Regions from separate parts of the Paenibacillus sp. FSL H7-0350 genome, predicted to be linked through region 1. Evidence: riboswitches for the same ligand, from Rfam matches in the RefSeq annotation. Region 1 holds a riboswitch; each other region holds the start of a gene.
What was found. A riboswitch is a leader RNA that binds a small molecule or an ion and turns the genes downstream of it on or off. The one in region 1 is predicted to bind thiamine pyrophosphate.

Region 1 (7,261 bases):
GTGGATGCCTCTCGACATTATGCCTAAGCTGATGCAGAAGATCGGGCACTGGCTGCCGTCCTACAATTATGGAGATGGAGCCTGGGCGATTGTAGCGGGAGGTTCCCCGTCGTGGAAGGCTGTGCTGCTGCTGCTCGGTTACCTGGCCGTATTTATGTTATTATCGGTCTATATAAGGCGAAAACAGGAAGCGGTGTAATGTACAATGGCTAGTAAGCAGTTCCGGTTCTTTCCGCAAAAATTCGGCTTCTTCCCCTACATCTGGCTGATCTATCTGGTGTTCCCGATTCTTAACCTTCAGGGGTATAGCGGGGTCAAGCTGATGGCGGGTTATGGGCTGGTCCTGCTGTTCCTGGTGACGTACCGTCAGCTCTACTGGACGGAGGGTAGAACGTACACGGCCTGGATGGGAGTGCAGCTGCTGATTATTGTCGTGCTAACCGTAGTCTATAGCCCCTACAACATGTATATGGGCTTCTTCTCCAGTAACTTTATTGGCTGGTATACCGATACGCGCCAATTCAGACGGGCTCTTGCGGTGTTCACCGCTGTGCTGGCCGGACTGGGCCTATTCTACCTGCCGCAGGTGTATGGCCCGGATATCCTTTTCATGCTGCCATTTGCGATAATGATGCTGATCACGCCCTTCGGCATCCGCTCCATTAACCGGCGGCGGGTGCTGGAGAAGGAGCTGGACCAGGCCAACGAGCAGATCAAGGAAATGATCAAGCGTGAGGAACGAATGCGCATCGCCCGCGATCTGCATGACACGATGGGACACACGCTGTCGCTGATTACGCTGAAAAGCCAGCTGGTCGAGAAGCTGGTCGTCAAGAATCCCGAGCGGGCGCAGGCGGAAGCCCGTGAAATCCAGCGGACCTCGCGGGCCGCGCTGCGCCAGGTACGGGAGCTGGTCTCTGAGATGCGTGCAGTCTCCGTTGCCGAAGAGCTGGCCGAGGCGGCGGAGATGCTGCGCAGTGCGGAGATCGCGCTTGAGGTAGAGGGAGATGCAGCGCTGCCGGGTGTATCCGATCTGACGCAGAATATTCTCAGCCTCTGCATCAAGGAGGGGATTACCAACATCGTTAAGCATAGCCGTGCGGACCAATGCCGGATTAGCATCGTAATGACACCCGGCGAGGTACAGATCACACTGGAGGATAACGGCATAGGGGTAGAAGCGAGCGGTTCAGGGGGGACGGAGCGCCGGGACGGCAACGGCATGAAGGGGATGGGCGAGCGGCTGGCCCTGATTGACGGCTCGCTGACGCTGGCTCCGGGACCCGGCGGGGGAACCCGGCTAACGGTGGTTACACCAAGAGTAGTGAAGGATGGAAAGGGTGGGGAAACAGCATGATCAGGATCATAATTGCCGAGGATCAGCGGCTGCTGCGCGGCGCGATGGCATCGCTGCTCGATCTGGAGGATGATATTGAGGTGGCGGGCGAAGCCGGGGACGGGGCGGAGGCGCTGGCCCTGATCGAACGTGTCCAGCCGGATGTATGCCTGATGGATATTGAAATGCCGCTGATGAGCGGCCTGGAGGTGGCAGAGATACTGAAATCGCGGGGCTGCCGTACCAAAATCATTATCCTGACCACCTTCGCCCGCCCCGGTTATTTCGAGCGCGGAGTGAAAGCCGGAATTCAGGGGTATTTGCTGAAGGATGAGCCGGTGGATAAGCTGGCCGATGCCATCCGCCGTGTGATGGCCGGGGGGCGCGAGGTCTCGCCTGAGCTGGTGTTCGGCAGCCTGCGCGAAGAGAATCCGCTCTCGGACCGGGAGCGTGAGATTCTGAAGCTTGCCGCCGCGGGCCGTAGCGCCGGTGAGATCGCCGCGGCGCTCCACCTCTCCTACGGCACCGTCCGCAACTACATCTCGGAGATCCTCAGCAAGCTTGCGGTCAAGACCCGGATTGAAGCGGTGCGGCTGGCAGAGGACAAGGGCTGGATGTAGGCCGTGACGGTGCAGTTATAGAAGACAAACTATGCTTTTCACTGTTTTTAATTGCACGTAATACAACTATGGGCTGAATGGTAACGCCAACCTGAGCTGAGTATCTAAAGTTGCTGGATTGTTTGTGAATTCACTTGCCATAGTTCTGCTGCCGCAGTTAGCTCAATTGTATTTTATACAACAGATATCCCCTGAATCCGCAGCAAATCCGATTCTGTTGTACTCTGTACAGCAGAAATCTGCGAAAGTGGTATTTTTGGGCAAATATACAAAATCTGCTGTACGAAATACAGCAGAAGTGAATTTTGTCCGGAATATTGAAGATTCTATTGTACTAAATACAATCAGGATGAGTTATACCGCTACTGACAAGGCAGTGCCGAGTCACGAAGGTTGTTGTTAGGCACAGCGAGGAGCCCGATCGTTCCTGCAATTTCACCTTCGCAGCAGCTTGCTCCTTATGTCTGGCTCTTCGCCTGCTCCTCGCGCATCCACTGGGAGAGCTGGCGCCGCATCCGCAGGAACTCCGGCGAATCGGCGATCTCTTCGCGGCGCGGACGCGGGAAGGGGACCTCCACGGTATGGAGGACGGAGCCGGGCCGTCCGGAGAAAACGTAGATGCGGGTGGAGAGCAGCAGCGCCTCCTCGATGTTATGGGTAATGAACAGCACGGAGCGGCGGTTCTCCTCCCACAGCTCCAGCAGCCAGCGCTGCATCTGCTCGCGGGTCAGCGCGTCCAGTGCGCTGAACGGCTCATCGAGCAGCATCAGCTCCTGCGGCGCGAGCATGGCCCGCAGGAAGGCGGCCCGCTGCTGCATGCCGCCGGACAGCATGTGCGGGTAGGCCCGCTCGAAGCCGCCGAGGCCGATCTTCGCCAGCCAGTGGCGCGCAGCCTCGCGGGCCTCCCGCGGCGGGGCGCCTTGCAGCTCGGCGCCAAGCAGGACGTTGTCGAGCGTGCTGCGCCACGGGAACAGCGCGGGCTGCTGCGGCATATAGCTGATCTTGCCGCGCTGCCCGGTCACCGGGATGCCGTTCATGCGGACGGTTCCGGTATCGGGCAGCGTAAGGCCGCCGATAATATGGAACAGCGTGCTTTTGCCGCAGCCGGACGGGCCGACAATGGAGACGAATTCCTGCGGCTCCACGGTCAGGGACACCTGATTCAGCACCTGCGTCTCCCGGCGGCGGTGCGTGAACGATTTGGAGATGCCGCTGACTTCCAGCGCAGGCGGCACACTCTGAGTGCGCAGGCATCCGTCTCCGTCCGCCTTCTCCAGTTCAATCCTCGTAAGCTCAGACAATTCGCCCAGCCTCCCTCTGTTCATTATGGTTACTTCTGTTGTGGATGATCCTTCTGTACACATTAAGCATCCTTACGCGGCTTCCAGCGCACCAGCCATCTCTCCAGCAGGGCAATGAGCGCGAATAATACGAGACTCAGCAGCACGATGATGGCGATGGCCACGAACATCCGGTCCGCACGGTAAGAGGACTTTTGCAGCAGCATATAGTAGCCGATCCCCTTGTCGGCGCCGATCCATTCGGCCACCACTGCACCCATCACCGCATAGGTGGCGGAGATTTTGAGCCCGGAGAACAGGGAGGGCAGGGAGCCGGGAAGCTCCAGCCGGGTGAAGATTTGCCATTTGCCCGCACCGGCCATCTTCATATAATTCATCATCACCCGGTCGCTTTGGGCCAGCCCGCCCATGGCTGCAACAGCTACAGGGAAGAAGCAGACGAGGGTGATCAGGATGATTTTGGGCAGCAGGCCGAACCCGAACCAGATAATCAGCAGCGGGGCCAGCGCAATGGAGGGCACATTCTGGCTGAGGATCAGCAGCGGATAGATCGCCCGCTTGACCCAGGGCAGCAGATGCAGCAGCAAGGCGGTGAGCAGGCCAATGCCTGTGCCGACCGGGAAGCCGATCAGGGTCAGCCGCAGCGTGGCGGCGGTGTGCTCCCAGATCCCGGAGGCATTGTTCTTCGACTCACGCGCGATATCTGCGGGGCTGGGCAGCTGGTAGGCCGGGATGTCGAACAGCATAACCGATAACTGCCATATCCCGACAAAAAAGAGGACCGCCACAAAGGGCGGCCACACTAGCTTCCAGGTGCTTCTCACGGCCGGTATTTCTCGGTCAGCTTATCCATGCTGATGCCGCCCGGATTATGGGCGATCTTGATCTGTGAGATGACACTCGGGCTGCCGGAGGCGATCAGCGCCTCATGCATGTCACGCACAATATCCAGCAGCTCGGACAGCTCGCCTTCCATAGTGGTCTCCAGCGGATTGACCTGATGCTTCACGCCTGATTTCTGAATGACCTCAATGGCCTTGTCCACATAAGGGATAGAATCCTCGTTGTTCGGTGTCTTGGGAATGACCTGAATGCTGAGCAATGTATTAGCCATGATGAATCCTTCCTCTCCAAGTTAAGTATAAGATTCCCGCTATGCGGGTTGATTATCATTCCGGCAAAAATTCATTCGTAAACGTACTCTCCGCATCCAGCGGCTTATCCAGCAGCTTCAGGCCGTACATCCAGTCGGCATAATTCTTCCAGATCTCAAGCTTCTGCTCGCCCCAGCGCGGGGCGTCGTCCTTGTATTTCGGGCTAAGCCATTTCTGGCTGGCCAGCACCAGCTTGGGGTCCAGATCAGGTACAGCATCGGACAAGACCGTCGCGGCTTCTTCCGGGTTATCGATCGCGTACTGATATCCCTTGGACGTAGCCTTAAGGAAGGCCTTCACCATTTCAGGGTGCTGGGCGATTTCCTTCTCGCTAGTGGTTAGCACCGGGGTGTAGTAATCCAGCTGCGGAGCGTAATCCTTCAGATACAGCATATCCAGAGGTTCCCCGCGCAGCTCGGCCTCTACCCCGGTCCACGCATAGAAGATCCAGGCAAAGTCAATATCCCGCTTCACGGCTGTGAAAAAGTCCGCTTCGCCGATATTTACCAGCTTCACCTTGGAGACATCCCCGCCTTCGGGGTCCATGATGGCTTTCATGGCAGCCTGCTCCGCAGGGGAGCCCCAGCCTCCGTAGGTTTTGCCTTCGAAATCCTTCGGCGTCTTAATATTGCGGTCCTTCGGAGCCGCGAACCCGGAGGTATTATGCTGAATGATTGCAGCAATCGACACCAGCGGCACATCCTGCAGACGGGCCAGGGTCAGCGCCTCCTGGGCGCTGATGCCGAACTGGGCTTCGCCGGAAGTGACCATCGTATCGGACCCGGCAGCGCCAGGCTGTACAATCTGCACATCAAGACCTTCCTCCGCGTAATAGCCCAACTCCTTGGCAGCATACAGGCCGGTATGATTCGTGTTCGGCGTCCAGTCCAGGGCAATCTTGACCGGGGTCAGAGCCTTTGGTGCATCCGTGGGTGCGGCTGCGGTTGCATCAGGTGCAGCCGTGCTGTTCCCGGCAGCAGGTGCGCTGGCCCCCGCATTGCCGCTGTTGTTCCCGCCGCCACAGCCCGCTACGGTGAGCAGCAGCATGGAGCTGAGCAGTAGTGTGACTGTTTTTTTGACTCCCATTTCTCTTTCTCTCTCCTTCCAGCAACCCCTGGTCTTCAGAGCTTACAGAAACCTTATTCCTGTACATCCTTAGAATCAAAAAAGCGTCCCGATGATCGGGACGCCAGTGACTTGCGTGAGGGGACTTCAGCTGCAGTACCGCTTAAGGCACTGTGCCGAATGAAGATTCCTACGCTGGCATTATCCAGATCAGGTATAAGGGTCAGTATCTTGTGGGATACAATCTCAGCCGGCCAATTCCAGCACCCCTGGTTCTATAAAGTTCACAGGTATTGCTATGTTCTTACGGTGTATTATAGACGGCAGCCCCGCCGTTGTCCACCCTCTGTGTCTTAATCCTCCAGTTTGAGCGGCAGAGTCCAGGGACCTTTCCATATAAAAATGGGCTTCGAAAGTATAAAACGCAGCTTATCCGCGCCCGGCTCTGTAATCAGGTTAAGAGTCTTCATGACACGCGGTGTGCCTTCACTCTCCTCCCACCCAAAGGAATAAGGCTCCTTAGAGCCCGGATAGCTGACAGAGAAATGGGTAAGTGACTTTGCCCCCGCCGGGTTAAATTTCAAGTCTATATCTACATTGACCTCTGTCTCACTGCTGCGGGTGATGCGGGTGAAGTCTACCGGATATCCGGCGATCTCAGCAGTAATATCCAGCGTTCTGCTCTCTCCGATAGCGGGCAGCGGCAGGGTAACTTTCTGGGAGACGGCTTCCTGATCGGATACCTCGATGTAAGGGATGACGACTGTATAAGGATGTCCTCCGGCTTCCTTCTGTTCACGGAACAAGAGCTCAGAATAGTAGCCTATAGAGGATGGAGAGTGCTCGGTAGAGACTTTTACTCCTGCTGCATTCTCGACATAGGTGCCATTCCAGGGCATTAGCGGCTCTAGTGTATAAGAAGATGCAGCGGATGCGGATTTCTGAAGAGCCGGGACCAGTTCAACACGGACAAGCCCATCACCCAGCCGTACCGGAAAAGCGGAAATCCGCACATCCTGCTGGACATCGCTGACCCCGAGCTGCTGCAGGTCATCGGCGGTCTGCGGCGGCCCCAGGACAAGCGGTCCAATGACCGTGCTATTAATGTATAAGGTTACCGTTTCTTCAGCCTGTAAAGTGAGATCATGGGGAAGAAGAGCGCTGTAGCTTGCATCCCAGTCGAGACCTCCGGAGGAAGTTCGCGAATTGAACATGAAGGTATAGCGGGTTCCTCCGATGTCTGCCTGAAATTCATTAATAATGCGAGTCTTCTGCCCCCGAAGATTAATGGTTGCGCGGTTCTCTTGCACAAGGATAGCGTTGACAGTCAGTTCACCCCGACCTACAGCAGCGGTGAAAGGCTTCTTCAGCACATATAACGGGCTGTCGGGACTATTCTCCACTACGGTGTGAAGGCCGGGCAAGAAACTGAACACTTGCTTCAGGCCCGCCTGGACGCTGGGCGAAGTGAACACCAGCCCTGCGCCAAGCAGAAGGGCTGCGGCAACTCCGGTATAAGCCTGCCGGCGGCTTCTGCGGACGGAAGGCAAGCGGCGCTGTACGTCAGGAGCGGTCCCGGTCCGGGACAAGGTGCGCACTTTGATTCTGCTTATGGCTTCAAGCTCCTCTTCCGATGGAGCGGCTGATTGAGGCTCGGCGGTCAGCGTGTTCAAGGCCAGCTCCGCTTCACTGAACTCCAGCGTATCGAGCTGATCGAACAGCTCCTGCTCACCGGTGGTCAACTCTTTCTTCATGGCCTAAGTCCTCCTCTCTGTTTGGTTTAGT
Region 2 (7,261 bases), 2.9 Mb from region 1:
AGAGCAGATCCACCGCCTCATCTCCAGACGGGTCATGTCCACCCTTCAAGATAATGTACTGGGGTCCCATCTGATGCAGCAGTCTTGCTGCTTTCTCCCGGTCTTCCCGGCCGTGAATCTTCATTCCCGTCAGCATCTCTGCTTCAGGAAGATTGGGGGTGATGGCAAGCGAGAGAGGAAGCAGGCTTGTAATTAGCGCCTTCACTGCCTCCTGGAGCAGCAGCTGTGAGCCGCCCTTGGCAATCATGACCGGATCGATCACCAGCTTCTGCTGCCAGCCGTACTGCTGCACTTTACTGGCAACGACGCGGATAATGTCACTGCTGAACAGCATCCCTGTCTTAATCGCATCCGGCGGCAGATCACTGCCGATCGAATCCAGCTGGGCTGCAACGGTCTCCGGCTCCATCGGATAGACTCCCTGGACACCTAGTGTATTCTGGGCGGTGAGTGCAGTAAGTGCAGACATGCCGTACACTCCCAGCTCCTGAAAAGTCTTCAAATCCGCCTGAATCCCGGCCCCGCCGCCGCTGTCGGAGCCGGCAATGGTCAACGCTTTGCGTATGCTAGTCATCATGTTCTCTCCTTTGCGGTGTGCGTTTTAGGCTTCGAGCAGCTTCAGCCGTGAGCGGCTGCTGTATTGCTCCGGGGTCACCAATGACAATTGATTCAGGAACAAGGTCTGGAAGCTGCCGGGACCTTGGGCTTCAGCCTCCTCAGCAGCAAGCTCTGCTGCCACGCCGTAGAAGGAGAGGGCCTCGGCAGCCGCCTTAAGTACCTCCCCGCCGCTTACGGCAAGGAATGCACCCACCACAGCACTTAGCAGACAGCCGGTTCCGGTTACCCGGGTCAGGATGGAGTGCCCGTTGCTGGCAATGTAAGTGCGCTTTCCGTCCGTAATGATGTCTTCCTTGCCGGTGATAATCACGACGCATTTCAGCTTCTGCGCCGCTTTAACGGCTAGAGCGACTACATCGCCTTCGCCTGCTCCGGCATCCACGCCTTTGCTTGCCCAGCTCTCCCCGGCCACATTGGCAACCTCGGCCACATTGCCGCGCAGCGCAGTAAGCTGAAGCTCACTCAGCAGCTTAGCCGTAACGTCCGTGCGGTAGGCGGTAGCCCCGGCTCCAACGGGATCAAGCACTAGCGGCACATGGTGACTGTTCGCAGCCTTTCCAGCCTCGATCATGGAAGCAATGGCGGCTTCATTCAGTGTGCCGATGTTCAGTACAACCGCCCCGGACATGGCGGCTACATCCGCTACTTCTTCAATGGCATCGGCCATGAACGGCGAGGCTCCCAGAGCCAGCAGCCCGTTCGCTGTGAAGTTAGCGACTACGATATTCGTGATATTATGCACCAGCGGGTTCGCCTGGCGTACTTTGGACAGATAAGACATATGAATTCCTCCTGAAGGTATAATTTAGAAATTAATAAAAGCATTCTTAACATCCACTTCCTGCGCCAGCAGTCCGTTCTCGCTCAGCCATTGGTTAACTTTCTCCCATGTAGCCTCATCCTGATAGCCGAAGGGCTGGGAGCCAGCATCCATCAGCGGCAGCAGGATCTCCAGACTGCGCTGTTCAATCGCTTCATCCAGCGTCGCGGTGTCCTCCTGATGGGCAAGCAGCAGCTTCAGTGCTTCATCCGGGTGACCGGCTACATACTGCTGGCCTTTTCTGATGGCATCCACGAATTTCTGATAAAAGCCCTGCGAATCCTGCAGTCCCTGCTCACTGGCGGCCAGTACCAGCTCATAATAATCCGGGACCCCGTAATCTACGGGATTGAAGGAGCGGACCGGATGGCCTTGCTGCTCCAGAATCAGCTGCTCATGATTGATGAACCCGCCCATAATTCCATCCACCCGTCCGGTGGAGAGAGCAGGAATCAGATCAAAGCCGACATCCACCAGCTTGAGGGATGAAGGGTCCCCGCCGTCGCTTTTCACCATCGTCTTCAGCATCGCTTCATATAACGGAACGGAGGAATATCCGGCTTGCTTGCCTGACAGCTCTCCCGGGCGGGTAATGCCGCTGTCTGCGGATACCATGAGATGATTCAGCGGGTGGCGGACCAGCGCAGCGATCGACTTGACTGGAATCTGCTCGCCCCGTGCCATCAGCACCTGCGGCTGATAACTGAGTGCCAGATCTACCTTCCCCGCAGCAACAAGCTTCAGCGCATCATTGGTATCGGCCGGCATCTGAATCTCAACCTCAAGGCCCTCCTCCGCGAAATAACCTTCAGCATCTGCCGCATACAAAAAGGAGTGGACAGCATTGGGATACCAGTCGAGCATAATCGTCAGCTTATGGGCTGCGCCTTCAGCTCCAGTCCCGGACCCAGCCTCAGAAGTGGCAGTAGTACCAGTTGAAGAGCCGGAGGCCGCGGGACTATTCGTATTGGCGCAGCCTGCCAGTACAGGCAGCATACAGAGGAGCAGAGCGGACAGCAGCATGGCTGGCCTTGAAATTGCATTGTGCAGATAACGGGTATAGCGGATAGTAGTCATGAATAACGTCCTCTTTTCTTCAAAATAATCTTCTCCAGCGCGGCGACTGCCAGAAACAGCAGGATACCGAGTACGGATAACAAGACAACAGCAGCGAACATCTTGGCGCTCTGCAGATTCCCTGCCATTCTGCGGCTGAAATAGCCCAGCCCTTGGCTGCCCCCAAGCCATTCCCCAATCGTTGCACCGATCACACAGTACACAGCCGACAGCTTCAGTCCGGAGAAAAAAGAAGGCAAGGCCAGCGGAACGCCCACCTTCCAGAGAATCTGCCAACGGTTCGCGCCGTACGTAAGCAGCAGCTCCCGGTAGGCGTCCGTGTTCTTAGACAAGCCGTCATAGGTGCCGATGACCACCGGGAAGAAAGCGGTCAGGAAGACAACGGCGACCTTGCTCCACAAGGTGTAGCCGAACCACATGATGAACAGAGGCGAGAGGGCGATCAGCGGAACCGTCTGGCTGATAATCAGCAGCGGGTACAGCGCCTTGGCCAGCGGACTGAACAGGTGCATGGCGATGCCCAGCAGGCTGCCGCAGACCACAGAAAGTGCGAAGCCTGTGAGCACCTCAAGCAGTGTAGCAGGCAGATGTACCGCGAATAACAAGCGGCGTTCCTCCAGCACAGCCATGCAGATCGCAGACGGAGCCGGAAGGATGAAGGGAGGAACCAGGCCCAGCCGGGCTACTGACTCCCAGACCGCAAGCGCCAGCAGGGCGAGCAGGGCCGCCGGACCGTAATGCTGGAGCAATCTTCTAAGAGCGGCGGTTCTCATATAACTTCAGCTCCAATTCCTGGCGCAGGGCGGCGAACTGCGGTTCATAGTGCAGACTGTGATGACGCGGACGAGGGAGACCGGCTGAGAATTCCTGTATCCCGCCGTCCTCTCGGCCAGTCATTAGATAGATTCTGTCACTGAGCAAGAGCGCCTCCTCCAAGTCATGGGTGATGAATAGCACCGTCTTGTCTAGCTCCGCCCATAACTCCAGCAGCCAACGCTGCAGCGAACGCTTCGTAATGGCATCGAGCGCCCCGAACGGCTCATCGAGCAGCAGCAGGTCATTCCCGGCCGCCACAGTGCGGAGGACCGCCACACGTTGGCGCATCCCGCCGGACAGCTCCTGCGGATAAGCCCCTTCGGTCTCGTCAAGGCCGAAACGGTGTAGCAGGGTACGGATCTCGGCAATAGCGGCTGCTTTGGGACGGCTGCGCTTAAGCTCCCAGGGCAACAGACAATTGTCCAATACGGTGCGCCAAGGCAGGAGGAGATCCTGCTGCGGCATGTAGGCCACGCTACCCAGTCTTTTCGCTGCTGTTGCTGAATCAGCTCCGTTAAGCGTGATCCTGCCGCTGCCCGGCTCCAGCAGACCGGCGATGATTTTGAACAAAGTGCTTTTGCCGCATCCGCTTCCGCCTACGATAGAAATGAATTCGCCGCGCTGCACATTCATGGATAGCCCTGAGAACACGGGTGTCCGGGACGAACCGGTCCCGAAGACATAGGACAGATTGCTAATATTGATCATAAGACTATGTACGAAGCCTCCTTGGAATTGGTATAGATACTGTACGGAGCACAAAAAAGCCCCATTCATTCCCGGAGGCAATGAATGGGGCGGAAGGTACAGTCAGCTGAGGCCCTGTGACGGGAACCACTGATACATTCTGCTCCACTTCCCTCCGCTGGTATGATCCAGATCAGGTTCAAAGGGTCCGGAGCTTAAGCTCCGTCTCAGTCGGCCGACTCCCCTAGTGAATAATGTTGCTATTGAATTCGTAATTGCTACTTAATATACCACAAATTCCCCTCTTGTAAAGGGCAGGCGGTCAGCGCTTCGCCAGACCGGTCACGAACAAAGTGACGATGCCCCGGGAGATGTCCAGCTTGGAGGCGTGGTGCCGCTTCTGCTCATACAGGTACAGATCGGGACTGAGGACAGAGATTAGGGCTGTGGCTGCAAAGGCCGGATCAATGTCAATAATCTCACCACCTGCCGCAGCGCGCTCTAGCAGCTCTGTCATCATCACCCCCAGCCGCTGAAAAAAAGGATGCTCAAACTGGGTCAGCTGCTTCTTGCCGGTGAACTCGGCTTTGATCATATTCAACAGCTCGGCATATTGTTCAATGAAATCGGCAATCTGCTCAATGCTGCTCTGCAGCTGAGCGAGCGCCGGGGCTTCACCGGCACTGGCAGCGACCTGCTGCTCCAGCCCGGACAGGAATTGATCTGCGCTGCCCTTCAGCAGGGCAGAACAGATCTCACCCTTGTCCGTAAAACGGCGGTACAGGGAGCCTTGCCCTATGCCTGCCCGCTTGGCAATGCTGTACATGCTGACCGCCTCGAGTCCGCTCTCGGTGAACAACTGGCGGGCAGCTTCAAGAATCCGCTGGACATAAGGATCGGCGGACACGGGTGGAGCGGATTCTATGGCTTGCGGAGCTGACGGATGGAGCTGCGCAGCATCGGTGTCTGGCTTGTTCATGAGAACCCCTTTCAGAAATAAATCAGTGATTTACAGAAAAATAAATAAAAGAATTGACACCACGGACAATTGTCCGTAGACTATGAATTGCACTAACGGACAGTTGTCCGTTCACTCATTATATAGAACAATCTGCCCGCAGGTCAATGTAGAACGCGGACAGCTTTAGGAGGGGAAGAGACATGGATCAGACCTTGAAGCAGGAAGCCGATTTCCGGCTGTCCAGTATTCTGGTTCCGCTGCTGGCTATTATTGCAGGAGTATTTATGGTTGTGCTGGACAGTACGGCGATGAATGTAGCTTTGTCCAGGCTGGTGGTGGATTTCAAGACGGATCTGCATACGCTGCAGTGGGTAGTTACCGGATATATGCTGGCTCAAGCTTCAGTTATTCCGCTGTCAGGCTGGCTGTCTGACCGGTTCGGAGCCAAGACAGTCTTCCTGACGGCGGTTATTGTGTTCACGATAGGCTCGATTCTGTGCGCTACACCAAGCAGCGCCGAATGGCTGATTGTTTTCCGGGTCATTCAGGGACTGGGCGGCGGCTGTGTGCTCCCTGTCGGGATGGCCTATGTGTACAGACTGGCTCCCAAAAGCAAGGTTGGCGTAGTCATGGGCATTATGGGCATTCCCGTCCTGTTCGCACCCGCTATTGGTCCGGTATTGTCGGGCTGGCTGGTTGAATATCATTCCTGGCGCTGGATCTTCCTCATTAATATTCCGATTGGCATCATTGCTGTGCTGATTGGCCTGCGCAAGCTGCCGAATGCTGCGAAGAACAGCGTGCCCGGCATGGATAAGCTAGGTATGGTTCTTGGCCCGCTGGCCTTTGCTTCGTTAACCTACGGGGTTAGCCAGGGCGCGCAGAGCTGGACCTCTGAGAAAACGCTGATCGGATTGCTGCTGGGCGCTGTGGCGCTAATCGCTTTTATCATCGCAGAGCTGCGCTCCAAGACACCGCTGCTGGAGCTGCGGATTCTGAAATCCGTAGATTTCACGACAGGAATCATCGTGCAGTGGATTGCCCAATTCGGCTTATATGGCGCGTTATTCCTGCTCCCGCAATTTCTGCAGCAGGCCCGCGGCTTCGGCGCATTTGATACCGGTCTGACGCTGCTGCCGCAAGCGATCGCTTCCGGGCTGATGATGCCGATTGCCGGGATACTGTTCGACCGGATCGGTGTGCGCTGGCTTGTGGTCTGCGGTCTCAGTCTGGTCTCCGGCGCGTTATTCCAGTATTCGCATGTAGATCTTACCACACAGAGCCGGGACCTGATCCTTCCGCTGATCATGTGTGGGGCGGGAATGGGCATGATGATGATGCCAATGAACACGCATCTGCTCAATAAGGCACCCAGCCATCTGGTAAACCGGGTAACCTCGCTGACGAACTCGATGCAGCAGGTAATTACTTCGCTGGCCGTCTCGACGCTGGTTACGATTCTGACCGCAAGAACAACTGCGCGCGGCATAGAGATGCAGGAAGCGGCGGCAGCTGCCGGGAAAAGTACCGCAGGCGCTTCACAGCAAGCGTTGCTGCTGGCTAAGCAAACCGTATTATCGCAGGGCTTCGCAGATACGTTCCACATTATGATGTTTGTCGCGCTTGGCGGTGCGGTCCTTGGACTGCTGCTGCGCCGGGGCCGCCATTCCGGAACTGAACGTTCTAAGGAACAGGCAGCACCGGAAATCATGCACGTATAGTAATGCCCATATAGAAGCAGAGCTTATGTAGTCCATAGAGCAGCGATTCTCCTTTTCTCGGAGAGTCGCTTTTTGTATTGATTTCTCTTCAGGATATCCTGATGCAGGAACAGAAATTGGGGCAAGCTAAGCTATTGAAAATCAATACAATACAAATCCGATGAATATAATCGGAAAAAGTTGTTGACGCAGGTAACACCCCGGTGTTACGATTCTTTTTGCCGGTAAACACGGTGCTTGCAGAGAAGATACGAGAGGGGATTCATCGAATGAAAAAACTAAGTCTAACTATTATGCTGCTCCTGACCATGGTCACGGCTGCGGCTTGCGGAAGCAACAATACAGACAAGACAGCAACGGGCGGCAATACCGGGGCTGAACCCACATCTTCTGCTACAGAGGGTGCAGCTTCCGGGGAGCAGAACAGCCTTGAGGCCGTCAAAGCCAGCGGCAAGCTGCGCATCGGAACCGAAGGAACCTACGCACCTTTCACCTTCCATGATGCAGACGGCAAGCTGACGGGCTTCGATGTCGAGATCGCCGAAGAAGTGACCAAGCGCC
Region 3 (7,261 bases), 2.0 Mb from region 1:
TCCCTCCAGTTCTGCCGGAAGGCTGTACTGGATGTTCTTATTCTCGCAGCCGCCGCCCTTCAGGATCAGCCGGACATCAATGCTCTCTTCCTCCCACTGCTCGAAGTGAATCACCGGAGTGCCTGCCCCCAGATTATCCCCGCTGTTCTCGCCTGTTAGCGAATCCACGGAATTGGGACGCAGCTTCCCGTTCTTCGTAGCACGGATAATTGCGCTGTGAATATCCTTCTTCATCTCTATCTGATTCACGCCCACCGGCGTATGGATTATAAAAGTCGGCATCCCCGTATCCTGGCAGATCGGCGATATTTGCTGCTCCGCCATCCCGATATTCTGCGCTATCGTGGTTAGTGCCAGTCCGGAGCGTGTCGCCCGGTCTTCCAGCGCCCGCCCTCTGGCTACCGCCCGGCGTACATCACCCGGCAGGTTCGTGGAGGTCTCTACAATCAAATTATAAATGCTCTCTTCAAAATGCTGCATCTTCATTCAGTCTCCTCTCCATCTGGTTCAAGCGGCCCTAACTCTGGTACAATTAGTTACTATAATAGCACATTAAGCTGCTCATGAAAGGGGTTACCTCAAAATTGAACTACCATTTCTCTGCCTATCTCTACCGGCTGCAATATATCCAGCGCTGGAGCCTCATGCGCAGCACCGCCCCGGAGAACGTGGCGCAGCATTCGTTCCAGGTCGCCCTGCTGGCGCACATGCTGTGCACCATCGGCAATGCCCATTTCGGCCGGTCGCTGAACGCCGACCGTGCATCCACGATGGCGCTGTTCCACGACGCCACCGAGGTCTTCACCGGCGACATCGCCACGCCGGTGAAGCATAACAACTCGCGTCTGCTGTCGAGCTTCCGCGAGATGGAGCAGGTGGCCGCCGACAGGCTGGCGGCCATGATCCCGCCGGAGCTGAGCGCAGTCTACGCGCCGCTCCTGCAGCCGCACACCAGCCCGCCCGGCTCCGAAGATGCCGGACTGCTCCGCTACGTCAAGGCAGCGGATGTGCTTGACGCTTACCTGAAATGCGTCTGGGAGGTCGCCGCAGGCAACCGTGAATTCGCCGCCGCCCGGGAGCAGACTGCCGCGAAGCTGCATGTGCTGGAGATGCCTGAGATGGCATATTTCCTTGAACACATGGCTCCGGGCTTCGAGATGTCGCTAGACGAGCTGTCCTCCAGTGCGAGTCAGGTTCAGTCTGCCGGGCAGCCCGAACCTATAGAGTAAATAGAGTACGGCATTCGCATAGCGTTGGCTCCCAGCGTTGGCTGGAACACTAACGTGTGAACAATGCGAATACCTTATACCGCTCTTAAGCAGAAGCTCATTTATCCATCTGACTGCATTCTGACCGCGTCCAGTGTCAGCCCTGAGGAGCGCACATTCAGTCCATGTAGCATTGCTACGGCACATTGCGATTGTGCTCAGTTTTTCGCATACATCGGGCCCACACGCCTTAGTGGTAGAAGGAGAAGTCAGCACGCGTAGCCTACAACGCTTATACAATACAAATAACCCGCCATGAGCGGGTTATTTGCGTATGGTCAGGTTACGTTAAGCACGGTTAGTCTGGTCAGATAAGTTAAGCACGGTTAGTCTGGTCAGTTTAGCTTGCTTCGGTTAGTCTGTTCAAGTTGCTTGGTTAGCCTGATCAGTTTAAGTGACATCCAGTTTGGTCACATCAAGCTAAGCCAAATCAGCTTGCCTACCTCAAGCCAAGCGGCTCGGACAGGATATCCCAGTCCTTGAATACCGGCTGGAGTCCTTGCGAGCGCAGCATCTCGGCCATCTCAGCCACGCTACGGTTGTCCGATATTTCAAACTGCGGGGTGCCCCCTTCGAGGGAATGTCCGCCCACTTCGGTGGATACCCCTGCGGACATCTTCGTGATGCCGAGCTGGACCAGATGATCGCGCAGAGCGGCAGGCTCGCGTGTGGACAGTGAGATGCCGGAGCGCGGCAGGAATAGGCGGTACGCCAGGATGATCTGCACCAGCGCACGGTCGGTAACATCGCTTGCGGGGTTGAATTCGCCTAAGTAAGGCCGGAATCTGGGAGTAGACAGGCCGATTTCGCATTCCGGGTACTTGTCCTGCAGATACCTCGCGTGCAGGGCAGTTGCCAGCGCCTCCTGGCGCCATTCGTACATGCCGAGCAAGGCTCCGATATTTATTGAACGAAAGCCAGCTTGACAGCCCCGTTCGGGAGCATCCAGCCGGTTGCGGTAGACGCGTTTGGGTCCTTTTACATGCAGCGCACGATAAGTCTCCTGGTGGTAGACCTCCTGATAGAGCGTTAAGCCGTCCACGCCGGCTTCTCTGAGTTCTGCATATTCAGCTGTCGAGAGCGGATTCACTTCAATGCTGACGGAGGAAAAATAGCGGCGCAGCACATTCACGCAGTCCCTCACATAACCGGCCGGACTATCCCTCCGGGATTCTCCGGTCAGGATCAGAATGTGGCGCAGGCCCGTGGCTGCGATGGTCTCTGCTTCCCGGGCGACCTCCTCCAGCGTCAGTTTTTTGCGCGGAAAATCATACATAGAACTGAAGCTGCAATAAGTGCAGTGATTCACGCAAAAATCTGCAAGATACATCGGGGTAAACAGCTGCATCACATGGCCGAAATGCGTACGCGTTAACCGGTGCGCCTTCTGCGCCATCTCCTCCAGATAAGGCTCCGCTGCCGGTGACAACAAGGCCATTAGCCCTTCTTCATCCACCTGCTCTGCACGAAGCGCGCGCTTCACATCCTCTGCCGTATACCGGCTCCATAGCGTCCCGTAAGGAAGCTGTTCCAACCGGGTCATCGTCTCATAAAAGCTCATAGCCGTTCCTCTCCTCCCTAATCCATCTGTCAGGCCAAGAACCCGGTCAACGGTGAAGAGGCTGCCGCCGTCTCCTCCACAGGCCCCAGTCCGGCGAGATAAGCTTTGCGCCCTGCGGATACCGCTTCACGAAAAGCTTCTGCCATCAGCAGCGGATCTGAGGCGGTAGCAATCGCTGTATTAAGCAGGACCGCTGCGGCCCCCATCTCCATCGCCTCAGCCGCCTCGGATGGTCTGCCGATTCCGGCATCCACGATCACCGGCAGATCCATCTCGGAGATCAGAATCCGGATCAGCTCCTTGGTCTGCAGCCCGCGGTTGGACCCGATCGGCGCTCCCAGCGGCATTACGGCTGCGGCCCCCGCTGCCTTCAGCCGCAGAGCGGCGGACAGATCAGGACTCATGTACGGAAGCACCACGAAGCCCTCTGCTGCAAGGATCTCGGTCGCCCGGATGGTCTCCATGTTATCCGGCAGCAAATATTTCTGGTCGTTGATGACCTCAATCTTCACCCAGTTCCCCAGTCCCGCCGATCTCGCCAGCCGGGCAATCCGTACTGCTTCCTCTGCGGTGCGCGCACCAGAGGTATTAGGCAGTAAGGTCATATGGGAAGGAATATGGCTGACAATATTGTCACTGCTCTCCGGGTCCACCCGGCGCAGGGCAACGGTAATGACCTGTGAGCCTGATCGCGTAATCACCTCGGGAATGAGGGTGTTACGGCTGTATTTTCCGGTGCCAATGAACAGTCTGCTGGTTAGAGTCACTCCGCCAATCATCAATGGATCTTGCATATTAACGCCTCCTGGGGTAAGTCTTCGTGTTTAGCCTCCGCCTACAAAATGAACCAGCTCCACCCGGTCCCCTTCGCTGAGCAGTGTGTCTCCGTAAGCCTCTCTGCCGGCAAGCTCACCGTTCAGCTCGACAATCACCAGCTTACCGGCCCACTCAGGCCGGGCCAGCAGATCCGCCAGCGTCCGGCAGCTCTCTTCCACCCTCTGGCGGGTACCGTTAACGGTCACAATCATGCCTGTTCACCTCCTGCTGTGCCTTTTACTTGATCCATATCATGGGTTACAAGACTGCTCTGCCGCCCTGTGAACCGCTTCCCTGTAGGCCAAGGCCGCTCCCACCGGGTCTGGAGCTCCGCAGATTCCCGACATGACAGCAATGCCAGCCGCTCCTTGGGCCAGCACCGCTCCGGCATTGCCCGGGGTAATCCCTCCGAGCGCAATCAGCGGTATGCGGCTCCAGAGGACAGCCTCTGCCAGCTGCACAAGTCCCCGTGCCTGCTGTCCGGGCTTGCAGGCCGTAGGGAACACATGCCCGTAGAGGCAGAAGTCTGCTCCCTGCCTTCCAGCTTCCGCCGCCTCTTCCGGCGAGTGGACCGATCTGCCGATCCGCAGGCCCGGTGCAAGGCCGCGCACTGCGGCTGGTGGGAGGCTATGCCAGGCTAACTGTACACCGCCTGCCCCGGCGGCCAGGGCAACATCGATCCGGTCATTAATGACCAGCTTCGAAGGCGGCACCCCGGCCTGAAGCATCTGCTGCGCTGCCGCCAGCAGTTCCCGGGCGGACATGGCTTTTTCCCGGAGATGGATATAATCCACCATAGAATGCACCGCCACGGCCCATTCAGCCAGCGCTTCAGGCTGCAGCCGCCCGTCCGAGACCGCATGAATCTCGTACAATACCCTTCTCCTCCTGTCTGTTCCAGCTCAATCTACACCACAACACAACACAAAAAAGACCGCTCCCCGTAAAGGAAGCAGTCTGGAATAGAAGCTGGAATACCGGTACTCACCGTGTACCCCCGCTGCAATATTCGTTCTCCACTTCCCTACGCTGGTATAAACCAGATCAGGTTCAAAGGGTCCGGACAACTACGCCCGTCTCAGCCTTGCGGCACCCCTAGTGATCGTTCTATGCGGTTGTTTCGTCTTGCTTGTTGTATATTAGCATATTATTCCTCTTAGGGCTATTCTTTCGTAGATTTTACTTCAATTACAAAAACCACAGATGAACTCCCTTCTGAAAATTTACCATCCTCGGTTGTCCAGAATGCTGATATGCCATAGTAATAAACGCCTTGTTCTTTTGGAGCATTAAAAGAGCCGTTCTGCAATGGAATTTGCACTTCTTTATCATCGACAAATTGCTGAACGGTTAACCCGCCGGGTGCCGGTTTATAAGTAAAAGCAACATGGATCCCCCCCTCAGGGGCTATAACAGTGGGAGTAACCCCCTGTACCATGGATTGTCCTCCTATATAATCCGCACATCCTAATTTCCCCCAGCAATAGCTGCTTTGGGTAACCGGAATTTGGGTTTTCCCGGAAGTAACAAGGGGTAGCGGCGGCGATTCCTGTGTAATTCTAATCCCAATGCTTTTTGCCTTTCCTTCCAATCTTGTATTTGCCACAAGTCTCCCTGCAAAAGGAGTCAAGTAAATGAACACTACCAGAAAAACAAAAATCCCCGCTGCAGATAGAATGAATCCTTTTTTTCTAAGCATCCCAATCCCCTTTTCATATCCAATTATCTAAATAGACGGAAATATATTGTAATAGTTACAAGCGCAGAAAAAAAGCCTGCCGGCAAGCGGTTAGGCTTTTTTAAAATAGAATTTATATGTTGCACACGATAACTTATCCCATCAGCCGTTGACAACCTCGCCGCCGTTCACATGCATCACCTGTCCGCTCACATAGGAGGAATCGTCCGAGGCCAGGTATACATAAGCCGGTGCCAGCTCTTCAGGCTGTCCCGGGCGCTTCATCGGCTGGGTGCCGCCGAACTCACTGACCTTCTTCGCGTCAAAGGTGGACGGAATCAGCGGGGTCCAGATTGGTCCGGGCGCTACCGCATTCACGCGGATGCCCTTATCGGCCAGATTCATCGACAGCGAACGGGTGAAGCTGAGAATCGCTCCCTTGGTGGACGAATAGTCCAGCAGCTGCGGGCTGCCGCGATACGCCGTGATGGAGGTGGTGTTAATGATCGTAGAGCCTTTTGTAAGATGAGGCATGGCTGCTTTGGTCAGATAGAACATGGAGAAAATATTCGTCCGGAACGTACGCTCCAGCTGCTCCGCTGAGATGTCCTCAATATGGTCCTGCGGATGCTGCTCCGCCGCATTGTTGATCAGGATGTCGAGCTTACCGAGTCCTTCAACGGTTTGACGAATCAGGCTTTGACAGAAGCATTCGTCCCCGATGTCCCCGGCGATCAGAATGCATTTTCTGCCCTCTTGTTCCACCTGGCGCTTGGTCTCTTCCGCATCCTCATGCTCGTTCAAATAGGAGATTACCACATCCGCGCCCTCCTTGGCAAAATGAACGGCAACCGCACGCCCGATCCCGCTATCGCCTCCCGTAATGAGCGCGGCCTTGCCCAGCAGCTTGCCTGCTGCCTTGTACGCCGGTGTCTCAAACTCCGGGAGCGGGTTCATCTCACTCTCAATTCCGGGGCGTTGATCCTGTACCTGCGGCGGCAGGGTTTTAACAGGTTGTTTGTTAGTGTCTGGCATAATCCATTCTCCTTTCGCTATCCACAGTAATGTTGATTGATCATGTTAGCATGGCTTAAGGTCTGGTGTTTATGCATCAGGCAGTGCGCCTGCTTGGCTGTACGTTATGTTACTTACCACACTTGGCAGCCGCCCAAACAGCCAATCTTCATTCACCGGCACCTATAGCGGAACGATAGTCCGGTAAGCAACGAACGTTTCCAAAAAGAATATTATCTATATCCGCCAGGGGGAATGTCCTATACTTTGTGAGGAACGACAACTACCTTTAACTGAAGGGACGCTACTATCATGGGGAATGAGCGCATCTTGCTGACGAACGGAACTGTAATCGATGGAACCGGACGGCCGCCGCTGCATCATACAAGCATTGAGATTGTTAATGGCCGCTTCGGCACCATAACACAACATAGTAATATTCACGGGAGAACCGGGTATGACTCCGCAACAACAGTGATCGACCTAGAGGGTCTGTTCATTGTGCCGGGGTTTATTCACACCCATGCCCATACCAGCTTCAAGTACATACAGAATAAGCCGCTCCACGGATATCATACGGAATATTTGGCCGTGTGCCTTGCAGAAGGAATTACTACGATCCGCGATGAGGGAATGACTACGGCAGCTTCGATTGAAGAGGTGGTCACACATACGCGGCAGCTGGAGAGCGGTGCTTTTCCCAGAATTCTTACATCCGGCAAGGTATTCACTGCTCCAGGCGGTTACGGTGGTCAGGAGCCTATCGGGGTAGGGAGTGCGGATGAGGCGCGGCTTAAGGTCCGTGAAGTCTTGGGACAAGGAATACATTTCATCAAAACAGCGCTGGAAGACGGCTACGATTCCGCCACCGCCGGACTCCCCCAGCTGAATCAGGAGATTCTCGAAGCGATCTGCCAGGAGGCC

Region 2: it holds a riboswitch for thiamine pyrophosphate, as region 1 does, so the genes downstream of both, NYE24_RS01545 (ABC transporter ATP-binding protein) here and NYE24_RS22540 (ABC transporter substrate-binding protein) in region 1, are expected to answer to the same signal.
Region 3: it holds a riboswitch for thiamine pyrophosphate, as region 1 does, so the genes downstream of both, NYE24_RS31105 (thiamine phosphate synthase) here and NYE24_RS22540 (ABC transporter substrate-binding protein) in region 1, are expected to answer to the same signal.

The regions. Positions count from the first base shown of each region.
Region 1 covers NZ_CP151972.1:4,916,071-4,923,331, forward strand. The annotation lists gene NYE24_RS22510 (ABC transporter permease) at 1-199, shown strand, start outside; gene NYE24_RS22515 (sensor histidine kinase) at 206-1,357, shown strand; gene NYE24_RS22520 (response regulator transcription factor) at 1,354-1,956, shown strand; gene NYE24_RS22525 (ABC transporter ATP-binding protein) at 2,415-3,320, opposite strand; gene NYE24_RS22530 (ABC transporter permease) at 3,320-4,081, opposite strand; gene NYE24_RS22535 (MTH1187 family thiamine-binding protein) at 4,078-4,371, opposite strand; gene NYE24_RS22540 (ABC transporter substrate-binding protein) at 4,427-5,497, opposite strand; TPP riboswitch at 5,647-5,757, opposite strand; gene NYE24_RS22545 (hypothetical protein) at 5,830-7,230, opposite strand; gene NYE24_RS22550 (sigma-70 family RNA polymerase sigma factor) at 7,205-7,261, opposite strand, start outside.
Region 2 covers NZ_CP151972.1:305,149-312,409, forward strand. The annotation lists gene thiD (bifunctional hydroxymethylpyrimidine kinase/phosphomethylpyrimidine kinase) at 1-574, opposite strand, end outside; gene thiM (hydroxyethylthiazole kinase) at 602-1,399, opposite strand; gene NYE24_RS01535 (ABC transporter substrate-binding protein) at 1,424-2,515, opposite strand; gene NYE24_RS01540 (ABC transporter permease) at 2,512-3,288, opposite strand; gene NYE24_RS01545 (ABC transporter ATP-binding protein) at 3,269-4,039, opposite strand; TPP riboswitch at 4,172-4,274, opposite strand; gene NYE24_RS01550 (TetR/AcrR family transcriptional regulator) at 4,341-4,997, opposite strand; gene NYE24_RS01555 (DHA2 family efflux MFS transporter permease subunit) at 5,180-6,700, shown strand; gene NYE24_RS01560 (amino acid ABC transporter substrate-binding protein) at 6,970-7,261, shown strand, end outside.
Region 3 covers NZ_CP151972.1:6,930,841-6,938,101, reverse strand. The annotation lists gene NYE24_RS31130 (fumarate hydratase) at 1-480, opposite strand, end outside; gene yfbR (5'-deoxynucleotidase) at 585-1,229, shown strand; gene thiH (2-iminoacetate synthase ThiH) at 1,708-2,829, opposite strand; gene NYE24_RS31115 (thiazole synthase) at 2,859-3,623, opposite strand; gene thiS (sulfur carrier protein ThiS) at 3,654-3,857, opposite strand; gene NYE24_RS31105 (thiamine phosphate synthase) at 3,897-4,520, opposite strand; TPP riboswitch at 4,650-4,752, opposite strand; gene NYE24_RS31100 (hypothetical protein) at 4,808-5,344, opposite strand; gene NYE24_RS31095 (SDR family oxidoreductase) at 5,486-6,358, opposite strand; gene NYE24_RS31090 (amidohydrolase family protein) at 6,650-7,261, shown strand, end outside.